One region of the Natronincola ferrireducens genome, then DNA from elsewhere that is predicted to be linked to it. Evidence: riboswitches for the same ligand, from Rfam matches in the RefSeq annotation. Region 1 holds a riboswitch; the other holds the start of a gene.

Region 1 (3,651 bases):
CATGTTTCCTCCAGAAATTTCATCGATTAAAACAATTTCGTTGTTTTCCTTCAAGCGCCCAAACTCAAACTTAATATCATATAACTCAATAGATTTTTTAGCTAATTCTTCCTTTACTATATCTCCTATCCTTTGGGTAAGGGCTTTTAATGTTTTGTACTCTTCCTTTGACAATATACCCAGCATGTCCAGCCCATCCTCAGTAATAGGGGGGTCCTGCCGTTCATCATCCTTAAGGGTAACCTCCACAAATCTATCTAATGACTGTCCTTCTTCTACATACATACCATAACGGCGTAAAAAGCTTCCTACTGCCCTATAGCGACAGATTACCTCCATCCCCTTGCCAAACACCGTTGCTGTTTTCACCGTCATAGTTGCCTCTTCAACGTTTGCATCAACATAATGGGTAGGTATTCCTTTTTCTTTTAGGATTTCAAAAAAGAATTTTGTTAATCTAAGACCGGCCTTACCAGCACCTTCAATCGTTAGACCGACGGTATTGGCTCCTGGATCAAATACACCATTTTCTCCCGTAACATCATCCTTAAATCTAAGTAAATAGTTTCCATCCTCCAAAGCATATATATCCTTTGTTTTTCCCTGATAAATTAGCTTCATTTCATCTAGCTCCTTTGGGTTATAATTTTTAATCATATTATACATCATTGACTCAAGTTTTCAACCTTGTAGGTGGGTTACCTATAGGTTTTTTCTATAGTCCACCCTTTATTTACTGTAAATGACTTGAGCCTGCCCTGTTTTTTCCATAGCTATTAATTTTCCTTATAGGGTTATATTATTTTAGTATATAGCAATTTTCTATAAATCATTTTCTTTCTTCTTTAGTAGTGGATACTCGTTCTAATTAGGTGGGCTTTTTCATCCTTTAGGTTATACATCTCTAGTTGCAGGTCACTGAAATTCCCTTTCTTTGTTATTAAAATAATATCTCCTTCATCCAAGATCATACTATTATCTATTGAAATTTTTAATTTTACTTGTCCCTTTACACAATAGATAGCTTCAACATTTTGTGAAAATTCCTCTCTGCTATGGAAGGACATACTATTGGATTGATTTCCTTCAAGGTGTATAGCCTCCAATTCACCTTCACAGCCCTCACCCATCATTAAATTAAAATCCAACACTTTTCGTTGTCCAGCTTCCGCTAAATCTATCTTGGTCAAATGGTTTTAAAATACTTTTATGATGGCCTTGATGTTGTAGCAGGAGTTCTCCTTCAATAATCATAAGAACCCTCTGAATGTTGGGGAGTGGTGTGAAAACAGATTCCTCTACTTCAACCCTTGCTGAGCTTAAGCGCCATGTGAAGTTTCCTTCATTACTATAGATAGCATCCTTAGGATAAATTGCAAGCTGAGTTGTAGTTCCTCCTGACCAACGATTGGTTTGAAGCTGATGTTTTTTAATCAATTCAATTTCATAAGTCATATTCATCAATGCCTTTCTTTATTTATAATTTTGTATTTAGAGATTTTTAATGCCACTTTTTTTATTCTATATTTTTCAAAAGATTCCTTTTACCCAGTCTCTACTTTATTAAAAAATCTCCACAAAACTACTAATTATTAGTTTTGTGGAGATTTTTAGTTATTATTCTTAACTTAATTGCCTTAGATAATATTTTAATTTATTAAAAACTGTGTTGTCATCATTGAAGTCCCTTAATATAGATTAGTTAACCACCGACAATACTTTTCACTTTCCAATGCATTGTATTCTCTTGGAGGTTATTCTCTAATAATTTATGTAGTATAGGATAAGTTTTGTGAAAAATATATGGATCTATTTCCTTTCCCGCCAGCTGCTCCATCACTTCTAAGGTGTTCTCTATTTTAAAAGGTCTATAAATTCTAGGTTGGGTCATAGCCTCAAACATGTCTGCTATCTTTATAATTCTACTATGTAATGGAATTCTTTTCTTAGCCATTTTATCAGGATAGCCTGTGCCGTCCCAATTTTCATGGTGATGCCTTATTACTTGTGCAATTTTTATCGTCTCCTCATCTAAGTTCCTAATACTTAAATATAACTCCTCTGAATAAATGGGATGTTTCATCATAATTTTCCACTCTTCTGTAGATAATCTTCCTGTTTTATACAAAATAGATTCAGGAATTTTACTTTTACCAATATCATGATATAGGGCTTCTTCGTGGAGTCTTAGTTTTTCATTATGACATAGCTTCATCACATCAGCCATCTTTATAGCAATATTGGCAACATTATTGGAATGCACAAGTATCTCTAAAGAAAAGTCATGCTTCACTAAATTAAGATAAGTAGATTTTTTCAAATTTATCATTATACTAATGATCCTCCTATGCTAATCTCTAAAGCAATTTAAAAATTTAAAAGCAGCCAAACAGTTGGCTGCTTTATTGCACAATAATTAATCTTATAAGCAAATGAATAACTTAAAAATTAACTCTTTGGCAACCTGGCAACCATTGGAATTTATCCATTAGGCCCATAGCTTTGCGTCCTTATCTTTCAATAAGTTTGCTATTATCAGAATTCTAATCTATTCAGTTCCCATAAATTATACAGTAGATCCCAATACCTACCCATTATGAATTAATAGTAGGTCTTAATCCTCACGTATTCTAGTATATAGTAACTACACTATATAGTAAAGGATAAATTTTGTATTTCTTGTAAATTTTACAAATTTCTACATAGTAAAAACCATCCTTTTTGAGGGGATGAAATTTATCCTAGGGCCTACTTCAATTAATTCCCTAACCAAAGTAAATAAGGAATAAAATCTATATAACAATGTAAATATTACCATTAAAATGTTATGATAATAAATAAGGAGTGATGTAATGAGAAATATTAAATTAGTAATAGAATATGATGGTGGCAGGTATAATGGATGGCAAAGATTAAAGAGTTCTGGTGAAACTATTCAAGGAAAATTGGAGCATGTTATTAGTGAGATGGTAGATTTCCCTATAGAGATTATCGGGTCGGGTCGAACGGATGCAGGGGTTCATGCTAAAGGACAAGTGGCTAATTTCCATACTAAGTCCAATATGTCAACCAAAGAAATCCACAAATATATGAACTATTATTTGCCACAGGATATTGTAATTAAGGAAGTAGCAGAGGTGGGAGAGAGATTCCATAGTCGCTATAATGTAAAAAACAAAAAATATGTTTATTACATTTGGAATGATTGGATTCCATCAGTCTTTCATCGAAAATATAGTTATCACCTTGTTGATAAACTAAATATTGAATTAATGAAGGAAGCAGCAGAAAAATTAGTTGGAACCCATGATTTCATTGGTTTTTCTTCTGTAAAAAAGACCAATAAATCTACTGTAAGAACCATTCAAGAAATATCTATTACTAAAGAAAAACATATGGTGAAGTTTATTTTCATAGGAGACGGCTTTTTATATAATATGGTTCGTATTATTATGGGTACTTTAGTAGAAATTGGTTTAAAGCAAAAAAACATCTCCCATATTGATGAAATACTTGAGGGTAAAAACAGATCCATGGCTGGGCAAACCCTTCCCCCCCAGGGTTTATTTTTAGAGGAGGTCTATTACTAAAATAACCTTCTATCTATAAAATATTTAGAGTACATTGAAAAAACCTCCCCTCTGATACAAA
Region 2 (3,651 bases), 480 kb from region 1:
ACAAGCTAGGAACAGATCCAGCGGTATATGAGATTTTAAAAAATCCAATGAGAGTATTGGAAGTAGCGGTTCCTGTTAAAATGGACGATGGCACAGTGAAAAGTTTCATTGGCTACAGGGCGCAGCACAATGATGCTATAGGGCCTTTTAAAGGTGGTATTAGATTTCATCCAGATGTAAACCTGGACGAGGTAAAAGCTCTTTCTACATGGATGACATTTAAATGTGGTGTAGTTGGTGTTCCATATGGTGGAGGTAAAGGTGGAATTACTGTAAATCCATCGGAATTATCCCAAGGAGAATTAGAAAGATTATCAAGAGGATTTACTAGAGCTATTGCTCCAATCATCGGAGAAAAAGTGGATATTCCGGCACCAGACGTAAATACAAACGGTCAAATTATGGCTTGGATGGTAGACGAATATCACAAAGCTACTGGTGATTTCCAACCTGGAGTACTTACAGGAAAGCCTGTATCCTTCTATGGTTCATTAGCAAGAACAGAAGCAACTGGATATGGTGTGGCCATTATGGCGAGAGATGCTGCTAAGAAAATTAATTTACCATTAGAAGAAGCAACAGTTGCTCTTCAAGGCTTTGGTAATGTAGGTAGTTATGCGGCTTTATATATTGCAGAAATGGGAGCTAAGGTAGTTGCGGTTTCTGATGCCTCTGGATGTATCATAAACAAAAATGGTCTTGATGTACCGGCATTAGCAGAATATGTAAAAGAACACAAGATTGTAAAAGACTTCCCAGGAGCTGAAGAAGTAATAGATAGAAATGAAGTTTTTGCATTAAATGTAGATATCTTAATGCCATGTGCTTTAGAAAATCAAATTACAGCAGAAAATGCTGTTAATATTAAGGCTAAAATCATCAGTGAAGGTGCTAATGGACCTACAACATTAGATGCAGATAAAATTCTAGACGAAAGAGGCATCGTTGTAGTACCAGATATTTTAGCAAATGCTGGTGGTGTTACAGTATCCTATTTTGAGTGGGTACAAAACCTAATGAGATATTCTTGGACCTTTGAAGAAGTTCAAGAAAAGCAATCTCAATTAATGGAAAAAGCCTTCAATGAAATTTGGGCATTAAAAGAAGAGCATGGGGTAAACATGAGGGTAGCGGCTTACATGATGTCTATCAAGCGTGTTGCTGATGCTATGAAGTTAAGAGGCTGGTACTAGGATTTTAAAATAAAAATTATATAGTAATAGTTGGGGCAGATATTCTTCGGAGTATCTGCCTTTATTACTATTTAATCATTTAAATACAAAGAATAGCAAACAAATTATTAATAGATTAAGAACAAATCAAGTTACTTATTATACAAATTAGCAGTATAGAGAGAACATGATTGGCAACGATTAAGGAAATACCAAAGGATAAAAGCCTAGAGGCGAATATACCGCTAGTTTATAGTAATGATAGAGTAGGAACCCAGTTTACGTTGGATTTTGGAAAAGTTGCTGGGAATTTGTAGAGGATGATATTACACAGGAATTTTAAATGCAAAAAAAGAAAAGAAACTACAAAAGTTTACTAATATTCCTGTAGAAATTTACGTAAAAAAGCAAATCTATGATTTAAAAGCTTAATATTGTAAGAATAACAACGAAGAGTTTATATTTTAAACAACCCCCAAACTAGATATAATAAAATATATAGATGGGGACAATGATTTGTATTCTTTAATTGGGCACTTGGAATGCAAGGAGTCAGTAGTGCAACCTGCCAGCTAGTAATAGCTGGTTTTGTGTTCTAATCCATTAGGGGGAATTGTTACAATAAATAAACCTACTGCATATAATTTTTTTAAAATGGCAATATTCTAATGAGGTTTAGAATAATATATAGAAGCTTATTAATAATGACAGTAAAAGACCTAATAATATCATAGAATAAAAACATGGAAGAAGTGATGTGGCCTGTGGACAATAGGCAGAAAGTAACTACCTTGTTTATGAAAACCAACTTCTTAGAAAATCAACCTGGAGAGATAAAAGTTATCTATATTTATCGATATATGTCATTATTATTGACTTCCCTCTTCTATCTAATTGGCACACCCTCTGTACCCATTATATTTAAGATAGGAGTTATCTTTTTATTGTATTTATCTGCAAAAATTATGATGGGTTTCTACATAAAGCTTCACAAAAACGTATTTATCATGAAGGTATTGGTTTTATTAGAGTCTTCAGGAATTATACTATTACTATTTCCATCAGGAGGTATCAGTAGTCCTTTTATTTGGTATGCATTGAATCCCGTTTTAGTGGCGGCTAATTATTTAAATACCATCTTTTGCTGGTTGACCCTAACCCTTTATCTTGTTTCGGCAACCGCTATAAGCATCAATTTTATTAATCACTACAACCAATCAATTATAGAGATGACAAAGGAAAATGCTCACCTCGTTTTAGTATTTGTTTTAATCACATTAGCTGTTCAACTACTTTCCAATCTATGCAAAAAGCTACATGAGCAATCGCATCATTTAGTGATACAAAAAAGGGAGCTGTTAAAAGCCAATGATGCTTTACAACAGCTGAATGGAAGTCTTGAAGAATCCATGGAGCACATTATGGATCTTTATCAGGCGGTGGAGATATTCACTAACCAAAACAATCGTCAAAATCTATTTCAAGTTTTTGCAGATTATACAGAAAAACTGACAAAAACAAATTTAGCTTTTTTTTGTGGGTTACCCTATTCAAAATATAGGGAAATAATTACAGTCAGTAACGATAAAAGCATCAATAATGAGAAATTACAGATTAAAAAGGCCATTCAAGAGTATGGAGATTCCTTTAAACATACTGCTTACCCCATGGAATTTATAATTAATGCCCAAAGATACAGCCTGATAAAGGTAAAATCCTCAACCAATAGATATGGATTAATAGGAATTCAGTTAGAGGATGAGACCCAATTAAATGGGCTAAGGTTAAGACAGTTATACTTTCTTGCTAACCTATGCACTGTCATTTTAGAAAGGTTGGAGCTAGAAGAAATAGAAGAACAACTAATGCTAGTAGAAGAGCAAAATCGAATTGCTAATGAAATACATGACAATGTATCTCAACGGCTTTTTAGTATTACTTATGCCATCCATGCTTTAAATGGAAAATGGCAAAGCATTTCAAATGATAGATTAAAAGTACAGTTAGAGCATATTAGACAATCTGCCAACGAAGCTATGCAGGATCTAAGGGCTTCTATATATCGGCTAAGCTCAAGAAAGAGGGGGGAGAAGTCCCTACATAAAACCATTAACACTTATCTTAATAGCTTAGCTAATCTTAACGGTATTACCGTAGATTTTGAAATAAAAGGAGAAGAGGAACTGATTCCAAATCCAGTAAAAAAAGCATTTTTTAGGCTTATCCGTGAGGCCACAGGGAATGCAGTCCGGCACGGAAGATGTAAAGAGATACAGGTGGAAATTCACGTGGAGAAAGGAAAAATAGTGCTGATGGTACGTGATGACGGCAAGGGCTTTAACTTCAGTGCACTACAGCAAACTCAGCATAGTGGTCTAGGGATTGGAAATATGAAAAATCTTGTAGAAGCTTTTGGTGGAGAATTTCAATTATATAGCCAGTTGGGTAACGGAACAAAAATACACATTACTATTCCAAC

The links. Region 1 has a riboswitch for cyclic di-GMP ahead of BLS22_RS03840 (HD-GYP domain-containing protein). Riboswitches for the same ligand answer to the same signal wherever they lie in the genome.
Region 2: another riboswitch for cyclic di-GMP. It lies ahead of BLS22_RS01660 (sensor histidine kinase); the one in region 1 lies ahead of BLS22_RS03840 (HD-GYP domain-containing protein).

The regions. Positions count from the first base shown of each region.
Region 1 is NZ_FNFP01000001.1:849,133-852,783, reverse strand. Features, by position in the region: gene BLS22_RS03855 (phosphoribosylaminoimidazolesuccinocarboxamide synthase) at 1-621, opposite strand, end outside; gene BLS22_RS03850 (cupin domain-containing protein) at 846-1,151, opposite strand; gene BLS22_RS03845 (HutD family protein) at 1,138-1,461, opposite strand; gene BLS22_RS03840 (HD-GYP domain-containing protein) at 1,703-2,329, opposite strand; cyclic di-GMP riboswitch class I at 2,456-2,541, opposite strand; gene truA (tRNA pseudouridine(38-40) synthase TruA) at 2,853-3,590, shown strand.
Region 2 is NZ_FNFP01000001.1:364,567-368,217, forward strand. Features, by position in the region: gene BLS22_RS01655 (Glu/Leu/Phe/Val family dehydrogenase) at 1-1,193, shown strand, start outside; gene BLS22_RS15470 (pseudouridine-5'-phosphate glycosidase) at 1,364-1,489, shown strand; cyclic di-GMP riboswitch class II at 1,668-1,751, shown strand; gene BLS22_RS01660 (sensor histidine kinase) at 1,937-3,651, shown strand, end outside.